3 regions of the Streptomyces sp. NPDC059851 genome follow, and region 2 is predicted to be linked to each of the others. Evidence: riboswitches for the same ligand, from Rfam matches in the RefSeq annotation. Region 2 holds a riboswitch; each other region holds the start of a gene.

Region 1 (4,028 bases), on a different contig from region 2:
GTGCCCGCGGCGATGACGACCCTGCGCGCCTTGAGCGTCCAGCCACTGCCCCGCCGGATTAATTCAGGGCGGGGCGGAGAATTACACCGGCGACGCGGGGAATATCCAGCACGGAAAAAGCCGGGCCCGGAGTACCGGTATCCCCATTCATACGCCGCTCGTGTTAATGGGAACCGCTCGCCATGTTTACGGCAGGTTGCGAAGTCCTCACCCGCAGCCGGTAGGCCCCGGCCGTTCGGTCGGCGTGGACCGCCGTCAGCGCCTTCGCCCGCTCGGCGTCCCCGCGCGCCACCGCGTCCACGATCGCGCCGTGCTCCGCCCAGCACTCCACCGGCCGGGCCGGGGCCGCCACGGTGTACATCCAGGCGACCTTGTGCCGCATCTGGGTGAGCAGCGTGATCAGCCCCGGGCTGGCGGAGGCCTGCGCCAGGGTCTCGTGGAACCAGCTCCCCAGCGCCCGCAGATCCTCGCCCTGCCCCTGTCTGGCCCGCTCCTGGCCCAGCCTGACCAGCCCGCGCAGCACTTTGAGGTGTCCCTCGGTGCGCCGGCGTGCGGCCCGCGAGGCCGCCAGCGGCTCCAGCAGCATCCGCATCTCCAGCAGGTCGGCCGCCTCCTGCTCGGTGGGCTCGGCCACACAGGCGCCCGCGTGGCGGCGGGTGGTCACGAAGCCCTCGGACTGCAGGGTCCGCAGCGCCTCGCGGACCGGGACGCGCGAGACGCCGTAGCGGCGGGCGAGCACCTCCTCGGTCAGCCTGCCGCCCGGCTCGAACACCCCGGAGACGATGTCGTCGCGGATTGCAGTGCATACCGCGTGCGCGGGAATACGCAAGACCGGACCTCCGCTTGATTCCGACTGCCGGCGAAATGCCGTGACCGTACTGGGATCGTACGGGGACTCTATTGCAACTCGCGGAATTTTCCGAGCGGGGACGGAAATCGGGGGTATTTGCGGCCAGGACGCCGAAGGCCCCGGCTCGGTGAGCCGGGGCCTTCGGGCGGAGCGGTGTGCGTGCGGACGCGTCCGGATCAGAGGTCGACGCCGTGCGAGCGCAGGTACGCGATCGGGTCGATGTCCGAGCCGTACGAGGCGCCGGTGCGGGCTTCGAAGTGCAGGTGCGGGCCGCTGGAGTTGCCGGTGGAGCCCGACAGGCCGATCTGCTGGCCGGGGGTGACCTGCTGGCCGACGGAGACGCTCAGCGAGGCGAGGTGGCCGTACTGCGTGTAGGTGCCGTCGGCGTGCTTGATGACGACGTTGTTGCCGTACGCACCGCCCCAGCCGGCCTCGACGACGGTGCCGAGGCCCACTGCGTGGACCGAGGTGCCGGAGGCGGCGTGGAAGTCGATGCCGGTGTGGCTGCCGGAGGACCACATGCCGCCGCCCGCGCGGTACTGGGTGGAGACGTAGGAGTCGTCGAGCGGGGAGACGAAGGTGTTGAGGCGCTTGCGCTCCTCCTCGCGGGCGGCGCGCTCGGCGGCCTCGCGCTCGGCCTTCGCCTTCTCCTCGGCCTTCTGCTTGGCCTCGGCGGCCCGGGCCTTCGCGTCGGCCTCGGCCTTCTCCTTGGCGGCGGTGGCTTCGGCGGCGGCCTGCTGGGCCTCGGCCTGGGCCTCGACGTCGCCGGCGAGGTCCGCGGCGGTGACGACCGCGTTCAGCCCGGTGTCCTCGGTGGAGGGAGCCTTGTCCGAAGCGGCGAACGCCGGGCCCGCGAGCGTGCCCACGACGCCGGTGGTCGCGAGGGCGGCCACGCCGGCGTAACCGGCGGTCTTGCGGCTCAGACGGCTGGAACCACGGTGCTTGCCGGTAGCGCGGCTGCCAAAGGCCATGGAGAGGCTGATCCTTTCCTTCCTTCTCGCCTACCGGGTTAGCTGACGGGTTCGGAGCAGGAAGGTCTCCTACGGGCCCCTCTGGCGAGGCGGCCCGATTCACCCCAGGGACATGTGGGTCCCCGGCTCCCCAGGCTCACGCCTGACGGGGACTCGGCGATCGCTGCCCGGTGCCGCGGGTGCGGCGCGTACCAACTGACGGACAGCAGGGCCGACGCTAGGCGGATCATCAGTCAATCACCAAATGGTCACGGCCTTTTGTTGCGCACGCCACACCCCATAAGCCGATCTACGGGCTAAACAGACATAAGGGGCTCCGGCGGACAAGCCGCCGAAGCCCCTTGAATCACCCTTCAGTTGCCACGGGCGGGAGCGACGTCAGTTGCTGACGACGGTGACCTCGCCGATCCCGAGCGCCCGCACCGGCTCCTCGATCTGCGCGGCGTCACCCACCAGCACCGTGACCAGGCGGTCCACCGGGAAGGCCTTCACGACCGCCGTGGTCGCCTCCACCGTGCCCGCCGAGGCCAGCTGCGCGTACAACTGCGCCTGGTAGTCGTCCGGAAGCTCCTGCTCCACCTGGTCCGCCAGCGTTCCGGCGACGGCCGCGGCCGTCTCGAACTTCAGCGGGGCCACACCCACCAGGTTCTGCACGGCGACGTCCCGCTCCGCATCGGTCAGGCCGCCCTCGGCGAGGGTGCGCAGCACCTTCCACAGGTCGTCCAGGGCCGGGCCGGTGTTCGGGGTGTCCACCGAGCCGCTGATGGCGAGCATCGAGGCGCCCCGGCCGTCCGCCGTGGAGCGCAGCACCTGACCGAAGGCGCGCACGCCGTAGGTGTAGCCCTTCTCCTCGCGCAGCACCTTGTCCAGGCGCGAGGTGAGGGTGCCGCCCAGGCAGTACGTGCCGAGGACCTGTGCCGCCCACACCGTGTCGTGCCGGTCCGGTCCGATCCGGCCGATGAGCAGCTGCGTCTGCACCGCTCCGGGCCGGTCCACGATGATCACGCGGCCGGTGTCGTCGGCGGTCACCGGCGGCACCTGCAGCGGCCGGCCCGCGGTGCCCGTCCAGGCGCCCAGGGTGTCCGCCAGTACGGCGTCCAGGTCGATGCCGGTCAGGTCGCCGACGACCACCGCGGTGGCGGTGGCGGGGCGCACATGGGCCTCGTAGAAGGCGCGCACGGCCACGGAGTCGATCCGGGCCACCGTCTCCGCGGTGCCCTGGCGCGGACGGGACATCCGCAGGGCGGCGGGGAAGAGCTGGCGGTAGAGCTCCTTGGCCGCGCGGCGCTGCGGGTTGGCCAGCTCGTGCGGGATCTCGTCGAGGCGGTTGCGGACCAGGCGGTCCACCTCGCTGTCGGCGAAGGCGGGCGCCCGCAGGGCCTCGGCGAGCAGGCCCAGGGCCTTCGGCAGGCGGGAGGCGGGGACCTCCAGCGAGACGCGCACGCCCGGGTGGTCGGCGTGCGCGTCGAGGGTGGCGCCGCAGCGCTCCAGCTCGGCCGCGAACTCCTCGGCGGTGTGCTTGTCCGTGCCCTCCGACAGGGCGCGCGCCATGATCGTCGCGACGCCGTCCAGGCCCTCGGGCTCGGCGTCCAACGGGGCGGCGAGATTGACCTCGACGGCCACCACCTGCTGACCCGGCCGGTGGCAGCGCAGCACGGTCAGGCCGTTGGGCAGGGAGCCGCGCTCGGGGGCCGGGAAGGCCCACGGCCGGGGCTGCCCGGCCTGGGGCCGCGGGTGGAAGGTCATCGTGACGGCTGCGGTGTCGCTCACTGCTCCGCCCCCTCGTTCTCGTTCTCGGTCGCGTCGGCGCCTTCGCCGCCTTCGGTGGCGTCGGCCGCGAGGGGCTCGTACACCAGCACCGCGCGGTTGTCGGGGCGCAGCCGGGCCGCGGCGACGGCCTGCACCTCCTCGGCGGTGATGTCGAGGAGCCTCCGGACGGCGGTCAGTGCCAGCTGCGGGTCACCGAACAGCACCGCGAAGCGGCACAGTTCGTCGGCGCGGCCGGACACCGTGCCCAGCCGGTCCAGCCACTCGCGCTCCAGCTGCGCCTGCGCCCGCTCCATCTCCTCGGCGGTCGGGCCCTCGGCGGCGAACCGCGCCAGCTCCTCGTCCACCGCCGCTTCGATGGCCGGCACCTCGACACCGCTGGAGGTCTTCACGTCCAGCCAGCCCAGGGAGGGCGCGCCGGCCAGGCGGAGCATGCCGAA
Region 2 (4,028 bases):
GGAGGGAGGTCTGCTTCCTACTGGTCTACCACCATCCCAACGCAGGGCCGCCCCGGAGGATTCCGGGGACGCGCTCGCGCCACCCCAGCAGCAGCCCCGGCACCCCAAGGGCAGCCAGCCGCCCCGAGGCAGCCCCGCCGCCGCCCGGAGGCAACCCGGCCACCGCCCGGAGGCAGCCCCGCCGTCCCCCGCTGCGGCCCCGGACGTCGCCCCGAACCAGCCCCCGTCGGCCTACAGCGGCAGCAGGTCCGGCCGCTTCGCTTCCACGTGGTCCCCCGAGGACTCCCCGCGCAGCCGGCGGCCGATCCACGGCACCAGGTACTCCCGGGCCCACTGGATGTTGTCGCGGGTCACGTCCACCGAGCCGCGCGGCTGCTGCGGGGGCCACGGCTGGTCGGGGTCGGCCGGCACCGCGAGCCCCAGCACCTGTGCGGCGCGCAGGGCGACACGGGTGTGCCCCTCGGGCGAGAGGTGCAACCGGTCGTCGTCCCAAGCGCGGCGGTCCTGTACGGACTTCAGCGACCAGAGGTCGAGGACCGGACAGTCGTACCGGTCGGCGATGGCGCGCACGTGCGCGCTGTACGTGGCGACCTTGCCGCGCAGGTGCTTGAGGACGGGCACGCCGCGGGTGTCGAAGCCGGTGGTGATCATGACCTGACCGCAGGAGGCGGTGAGGTCGGCGACGGCGGCCTCGAACCGCTCGGCAACGGCGTCCGGGTCGCTGCCGGGCCGGATGATGTCGTTGCCCCCCGCGCAGAAGGTCACCAGGTCGGGGGCGAGTTCCTTGGCCCTCGGGACCTGTTCGGACACGATCTGGTCGAGGAGCCGTCCACGCACCGCGAGGTTCGCGTAGCGGAATTCGCCCTCCGGCCGCTGGTCCGCGAGGAGAACGGCCAGCCGGTCCGCCCACCCGAGGAAGTTCTCGCCGGGCCCCGGGTCCCCCACACCCTCGGTGAAGCTGTCCCCGAGTGCCGCGTACGAGCCGATGGTCCGGTGCGTCGTTTCTGTCGTCTCTGTCATCGTCGTCGCTGCCACGGGACCATATCCTTCACCGCGGGACGTGACCTACGCCACCGTAGGAAGGGGTTGACGGACCGTGATCTGTACCACCCGGTCGGTACGGCATGACAGCGCGTGAGGCCGGGGCCCTCGGGTCCCGGCCTCACGCGGGTCCGCCGCACGCGGCGGCGGTGCGAACCGTCAGATGGTCACGCCCTTGGAGCGCAGGTAGGCGATCGGGTCGATGTCCGAACCGTACGAGGGGCCGGTGCGGACCTCGAAGTGCAGGTGCGGACCGGTGGAGTTGCCGGTGGAGCCGGACAGGCCGATGGTCTGGCCGCCGCTGACGCTCTGGCCGACCGAGACGGAGAGCTGGGAGAGGTGGGCGTACTGGGAGTACTTGCCGTCCTCGTGCCGGATGACGACCTCGTTGCCGTACGAGCCGCCCCAGCCGGCGGAGACGACGGTGCCGGCGCCGACCGCCTTGACGGTGGTGCCGGAGCTCGCGATGAAGTCGACGCCCGTGTGGTAGCCGCTGGACCACATGGCGCCGGCGGTCCGGTAGTGGGTGGAGACGCCGCCGGGTACGGGGGCGGTGAAGCCGGCCGCGGTGGCCGCGCCAGCGGCGGAGGCGGTGGTGGTGGTGTCGGCGGCGGCCGCGCTCTTCTTGGCGGGCGCGGGCGCGGGCGCAGGGGCGGCGGGCGCGGGCGCGGCGGTGCGCGGGGAACCGGTGGCCGCGGCCTTCTCCTTCTCCTTCGGCTTCGGCTTCGGCTTCGGCGCCGGGGCGGGCCGCTCGGCCGGAGCCTGGTCGGGGGCCGCCTCGCCCCGGGCGCCGAGGGCCAGCTTCAGCCCGGGGTGGATCAGGGAGGGGTTGTCGCCGACGGCGTCGCGGTTGTCGGCGTAGAGCCGCTGCCAGCCGCCGGGGACGTCGTGGTCGGCCGCGATGACGGAGAGGCAGTCGCCCGTCCGGACCGTGTAGAGGGACGGAGCGGCGCCGACGGCAGCGGTGGCCGCGGTGGCCGCGGTCTGGACGGCCGCCGGGGCCTGCGGGGCCGCGGCGGGCACCGCGGCGGGGGCCGGGGCGGGCGCCGCATGGGCGCCGGTGGCACCGATCAGCGGCAGGGCCAGGGCCGCCCCACCGGTGCCGGCGACGGCGACGACGAAACCGCGGACTGCGGCGGGGGACTTCGGGCGGCGGTGCTTACCCTTTGCCGGCATGGCGAATTCCTCTCCGGCGCCTGCGGGGTGAGCTGTCGGGTTCGGATGGGAGATGTCCGGCCGTCCGTGGACGTGCAACGCGGACGTGCACGTGAAGGGAACGGAGCACGTACGGCTTCACCCCTAGCTGCTCCGGAGTGGAACTCCGGAGCAGCGGCCTACCTGGTTCCCCCGCTCCTGCCGCGCGAGTTTGGTCGAGTGCGGTTACCGGACGGCGGCAGGATTAGGCGGTCCATCCGGATCGGTCGCGAACGTAATCGAGCGGGACGTCACGGAACAAGCCATGAATTTCCTGACGGATTCACAGGGACGGGAGTTCTTCGGAATTCCGGTCACCCTGCGTCCATTCCCCACCGCCAACGGCCTTTCCGGCCGGGCCATTCGACTCGGGCGATCAGGCACTCACGGTCACCGTATGATCTGGCTCACGGGGCTGCTCCCGATCTCGCCCCCGGCACCGGCAAGTTGGACCCAAGCGACGCAATTCGGACACTCAATAACGATGCGGAGGATTACCCGTGACCCAGTCGATATCCCCCAGATCGCCGGGAGTCCCACCCGCCGAGCCCGAACTGTCCGGTGTGCGCAACTTCCGGGACGTGGGCGGCCTGCCGACCACGGACGGGCGGAGGGTCAAGACGGGACGACTCTTCCGAAGCGGACATCTCGCACATGCCACCGAAACCGATACAGAATTCCTGATATCACTCGGACTGCGCACCGTCTTCGACTTCCGCAACGCGGCCGACCAAGCGCTGGAAGGTCCCGACGTCGAGCTGCCCGGGGTGCGCAACGTCAACATCCCGCTGTCCGACCCGGCCGCCGGCAAGGAATTCTGGACCATGGTCCGCGACGGGAACGTGGAGCAGCTCCGCGGAATCCTCGGCGACGGAAAAGCATCCGCCCGGATGGTGAACTCGTACCGGACGATGATCGTGGACCGCACCGCCGAACACGGCCGGGTCCTGCACGCCCTCGCCGAGGACGGCCTCCCGGCACTCATGCACTGCGCGGCGGGCAAGGACCGGGCCGGCCTGTCGATCGCCGTGACCCTGCTCGCACTGGGCGTGGAGCGCGAGGCCATCGTGGCGGACTACCTGGAGTCCAATGCCCCGCACCGTCGCTACCGGGTCCGTCGCGGCAGCGACGCACCCGAGGCCCGCTCCCCCGAGGTGATGGAGTTGCTCGCCCCGCTCTTCGACGCCCGCGTCGCGTACCTGACCGCGGCCTTCGACACCATCGACGAGCACTGGGGCGGTGCCGACCGCTACCTCGCCGAGGGCCTCGGCCTCACGGCCGGGACCCTCGACCGGCTGCGCGAGCGGCTGCTCGACTAGGCCGACCTCGCGGGCAGCGGGCAGCGCGGCGGGCGGGCTGTCAGCCGCCTGTGACGGCCTGCTTGACCAGGGTCCGACCGAAGTCCCACAGCAGCCCGCCGCCGGCGTGCGCCTCGTCCATGACCGCACGGAAGGCGCCGACGAACCGGTCGACGTCCGCCTCGTCCACGATCAGCGGCGGAATCAGTTTGATGACCTCCAGGCGGTCGCCGGACACCTGCGTCAGGATCCGGTGCCGCTGGAGCAGCGGCACCACCACCATCTGCGCGAACAACCCCTTGCGGGCTGCCTGGAGCGCGGCCCACCGACTGCGCAGCCGCAGCGAGGACGGCCGGCCGAACTCGATGCCGATCATGAGGCCGCGGCCCCGGACCTCGTGCAGCAGCTCGTACCGGTCGACGAGCGCCGCGAGGCGCCCGCGCAGCAGGTCGCCCATCGCCCGGGCGTTCGCGACGACCGCCTCGTCGTCCATGA
Region 3 (4,028 bases), on a different contig from region 2:
AGCTGGACCTTGGCGCCGAGCTTCTCGGTGATGGTCTTCCAGCCGGCCCAGTCGTCCTCGAACAGCGGGTCCTCGATGGAGACGAGCGGGTACGCCGAGACGAGCTCCGCGTAGTAGTCGGTCATCTCGGCGGCGGAGCGGGCCTGGCCCTCGAAGTGGTACTTGCCGTCCTTGTAGAACTCGGAGGCGGCGACGTCGAGCGCGAGGGCGATGTCCTTGCCGGGGGTGTAGCCGGCCTGCTTGATGGCTTCGAGGATGAGGTCGAGGGCCTCGCGGTTGGAGCCCAGGTTCGGGGCGAAGCCGCCCTCGTCGCCGAGGCCGGTGGACAGGCCCTTGCCCTTCAGCACGGACTTGAGGGTGTGGTAGACCTCGGTGCCCCAGCGCAGGGCCTCGGAGAAGGACTCGGCGCCGATCGGCGCGATCATGAACTCCTGGATGTCCACGTTGGAGTCGGCGTGCGAGCCGCCGTTCAGGATGTTCATCATCGGAACGGGCAGCAGGTGCGCGTTCGGGCCGCCGAGGTAGCGGAACAGCGGGAGGTCGGAGGCCTCGGACGCGGCGTGCGCGACGGCGAGGGAGACGCCGAGGATGGCGTTGGCGCCGAGCGAGCCCTTGTTGTCGGTGGCGTCCAGGTCGAACATGGCCTGGTCGATCAGGCGCTGCTCGGTGGCGTCGTAGCCGACGAGCTCCGGGCCGATCTGCTCGATGACCGCGAGGACGGCCTTCTCCACGCCCTTGCCCATGTAGCGGTTGGGGTCGCCGTCGCGGAGCTCGATGGCCTCGAAGGCACCGGTGGAGGCGCCGGACGGAACGGCAGCACGGCCGGTGCTGCCGTCGTCGAGGCCCACCTCGACCTCGACCGTGGGGTTGCCTCGGGAGTCCAGGATTTCCCGGGCTACGACGACGTCGATGGACGGCACGAGCATCTCCTTCTGGGATGTGACGCTGGGTGTGCGGTGGCGTGTCGGGCCGAGGGACCGGCCCTGCCGCCTAGAGCCTAACCGCAGCCGGGGGGTCGGCCCGCCGACCGCCCGGGTCCTGGGACGAAAAAGGGCCCGAATACCCCGCTTCCGGGACATACGGACCTCGATGGGCCTGCCTCCGACCGCTGTCGGGGGCGCACGCGCCACCGCCCGGCGCGTGGGGGGATACGCGCCGGGCGGTGGGGTTCACACGTGCGGTGACCGTTCGCTTCAGTCCGCGCGGTTGCGCACGCGGGGCTTAGCGGGATGTTCAGCCGAGCTTCAGCTTCTGGCCCGGGAAGATCAGGTCGGCGTCGGAGACGATGTCCTTGTTGAGCTCGAAGAGCTTCTCCCAGCCGCCCTTGACGTTGTTGGCGTCGGCGATGGAGCCGAGCGTGTCGCCGGCCTTGACCTCGTAGGAGCCGTTGCCGGTCTTCGGGGCGGGGGCCTCGGAACGCTCGGACCGGGTCGTGGGGGCCCCGGCGGTGCGCGGGGTCTCCTTCTTGGTCTCGGTCTTCTTCGGCTGGGTCTTCTTGGTCTCGGTCTTCGGGGTCGACTTGGTGGTGGTGCTGTTGGTGGTGGTCGAACCGCCGCCGGTGTAGGCGGAGTTGGACAGACCCTTGCCGCAGTGCGGCCAGGCGCCCTTGCCCTGGCCCTTGAGGACCTTCTCCGCGATGGCTATCTGCTGCGCCTTGGAGGCCTGGTGGGCCTGCGGGGCGTACGCCTTGCCGCCGTACCCGGCCCAGGTGGAGGCCGAGAACTGCAGGCCGCCGTAGTAGCCGTTGCCGGTGTTGATGGACCAGTTGCCGCCGGACTCGCACTGGGCGACGCGGTCCCACTCCGAGGCCGTGGCGGCGGAGGCGGTGCCCGCGGTCATCAGGGGCGCGGCCACGGCGACACCGGCGACGCCGGCGAGCGTCACGATGCGGGTGGTCCGCTCGATGGCGGTGGCGCGACGGTGCTTGCCCTTGCCCGAAAGCAGCATGGAGTTCTCCTCACCGACGCCTGCGAGGTGAGCTGTCGGGTTCGGGCAGATGAGTTGCCCGGCCGCGCGGTGTGTCGCGCGGCTTCACCCCAAGCCGGTGCGTGACCGTCTTTCAACGGCCTTTGCCGGCGCCTTCGTTGGTTCCCCCGCTCCTGCCTTCGGCGCTTGACGCGACGAGTGTTCCCTCCGTCCGCCGGCAGGATTCGGCGATGCGGTCGAAGGGGCCCGCGGTGGCGAGCGGTTCAGACCGTAGACATGTCCCTCCCCGATGTTCAACGAGGAACACCGGGGAGGGAAGGCCCCTACTTGCGCTGCTTTTCATGGTGTTTGCGCAGGTGGGGGCGGGGTTTGCCCGAGCTTGCGGGCGGGACACGCCAGTTGACCGGAAGAGACGCATGTCTCATTTGAACGAACCGGACATCCAGCACCTTCCGGGCGCCCGAACTGCCCTATTTCTTCTTTAGATCCAGATTCTGGCCGGGCTTGATCAGGTTGGCGTCACCGCCGATGACCTGCTCGTTGGCCTCGTACAGCGCGCCCCAGCCCCCCGTGACGCCGTTGGCGTCCGCGATGGTCGCCAGGCTGTCGCCCTCCTTGACGGTGTACGAGGCCGGCGACGCCTCGACGGCGGGCGCACCGCGGTGCTTGCCGGTGCCCAGGGTGCTCGGGACGGCGCCCGGGTCGGTGGAGGCGCCGGGTGCCTCCGGCGTGCCCGGCGCCGCAGGGGCGGAGGAGTTGACCGGGGCGGTGGGATCGCCGCCCGGGGTGGGGGCCCCCGGCGTGCCGGGCGCGGAGCCGTCCGGGTTGCCCGGGGTGGCGCCCGGGGCGCCCGGGGTCCCGGGGGTGCCCGGCGGGGTCGGGGTGGGGGTGACCGGGTTCGCGGTCGGGTCTCCGGGGAACACCGGCGGCAGCGTCGGGGCCGTGGTCGTACCGTCCGGAGCGGGCATGACGGGCAGTCCGCTGGAGGGGCCGGTCGGAGCGGGCGGCAGCGTGTAGTTCGGCGCGGGGGTCGGGGCGCCGTAGTCCGTGGCCCGGTTGCCGGAGCCGGTCGAGGGCACCGCCTCGTCCGGGCGGCTCTGGGACTGGCCGACGGCCCGGTACTGGCCCTTCGCACCGGGGTCCACGTCCGCGGCGGGCGCGTCCTTGGTCAGGCCGGCCTGGGCCGCGCAGTTCTGCCAGGCCTCGGGGCCCTGGGAGCCGAGCACGCGCTCGGCGACGGCGATCTGCTGGGACCGGCTCGCCAGGTCGGCCCGGTCGGCGAACTCCTCGCCGCCCGCGTTCTTCCACTCCTCCTGGGTGAACTGGAGCCCGCCGTAGGCGCCGCTTCCGGTGTTGGCGCTCCAGGTTCCGCCGCTCTCGCACTCGGCGACCTTGTCCCAGGTGGCGGCTTCTGCCGCGCTCGCACCAGTGGCCGCGAGCAGCGGCATGGCCAGTGCGGAGCCGGTGACCCCGGCGGTGACGACAATCGCGGGTACCTGGCGGGGGCGTCTGTGGCGGCCGTTCCCGGAACGCATGTGCAGCACCTTTCGCATAACGGCTGGGTAACGGCAGAACCTAGCGGCCTTCGAACGATTGTCACAAGTTGAGCAAGAACCTGACTTTCCCTCAGGAAGAAATCAGATGTTTCGGGGTGTGAATCGGACAGGAAGGGTGCGCAGGCCACGCATGATCAGACCGCCCCGCCATCGAAGGTCAGTTGACGGAACAGCCAGTTCCAGATCCGGCAGACGCGTCAGCAAAGTCGCAAGCGCCGTCTGTCCCTCAAGTCGCGCGAGCGGGGCGCCCAGGCAGTAGTGGATCCCGTGCCCGTACCCCAGGTGCTGGTTGTCGACGCGGGAGAGGTCCAGGGTGTCCGGCTCGGCGAACCGCGCGGGGTCCCGGTCGGCGGCGGCGAGCACGACGAGCACAGGGTCACCGACGGCGATGTCCTGCCCCCCGAGGGTCAGCGGCCGGGTGGCGAACCGCCAAGTGGCCAGCTCCACGGGACCGTCGTAGCGGAGCAGTTCCTCGACCCCGGTCTGGAGCAGGTCGCGCTCGCCGGCGGCGAGGGACTCCTGGAGGCGGGCGCGCTGGCCGGGGTT

The links. A riboswitch is a leader RNA that binds a small molecule or an ion and turns the genes downstream of it on or off. The one in region 2 is predicted to bind cyclic di-AMP.
Region 1: linked by a shared signal. The riboswitch ahead of ACFV7Q_RS20770 (M23 family metallopeptidase) and the one ahead of ACFV7Q_RS15810 (peptidoglycan DD-metalloendopeptidase family protein) in region 2 are both predicted to bind cyclic di-AMP.
Region 3: linked by a shared signal. The riboswitch ahead of ACFV7Q_RS21960 (transglycosylase family protein) and the one ahead of ACFV7Q_RS15810 (peptidoglycan DD-metalloendopeptidase family protein) in region 2 are both predicted to bind cyclic di-AMP.

Annotation. Positions count from the first base shown of each region.
Region 1 covers NZ_JBHWJJ010000058.1:39,503-43,530, reverse strand. Annotated here, with positions in the region: gene ACFV7Q_RS20775 (GntR family transcriptional regulator) at 164-829, opposite strand; gene ACFV7Q_RS20770 (M23 family metallopeptidase) at 1,027-1,821, opposite strand; cyclic di-AMP (ydaO/yuaA leader) riboswitch at 1,835-1,990, opposite strand; gene ACFV7Q_RS20765 (M16 family metallopeptidase) at 2,200-3,567, opposite strand; gene ACFV7Q_RS20760 (M16 family metallopeptidase) at 3,588-4,028, opposite strand, start outside.
Region 2 covers NZ_JBHWJJ010000037.1:60,136-64,163, reverse strand. Annotated here, with positions in the region: gene ACFV7Q_RS15815 (SGNH/GDSL hydrolase family protein) at 232-1,020, opposite strand; gene ACFV7Q_RS15810 (peptidoglycan DD-metalloendopeptidase family protein) at 1,201-2,217, opposite strand; cyclic di-AMP (ydaO/yuaA leader) riboswitch at 2,222-2,424, opposite strand; gene ACFV7Q_RS15805 (tyrosine-protein phosphatase) at 2,736-3,554, shown strand; gene ACFV7Q_RS15800 (aspartate aminotransferase family protein) at 3,595-4,028, opposite strand, start outside.
Region 3 covers NZ_JBHWJJ010000065.1:18,287-22,314, forward strand. Annotated here, with positions in the region: gene eno (phosphopyruvate hydratase) at 1-926, opposite strand, end outside; gene ACFV7Q_RS21960 (transglycosylase family protein) at 1,234-1,947, opposite strand; cyclic di-AMP (ydaO/yuaA leader) riboswitch at 1,950-2,121, opposite strand; gene ACFV7Q_RS21965 (transglycosylase family protein) at 2,397-3,461, opposite strand; gene ACFV7Q_RS21970 (cytochrome P450) at 3,564-4,028, opposite strand, start outside.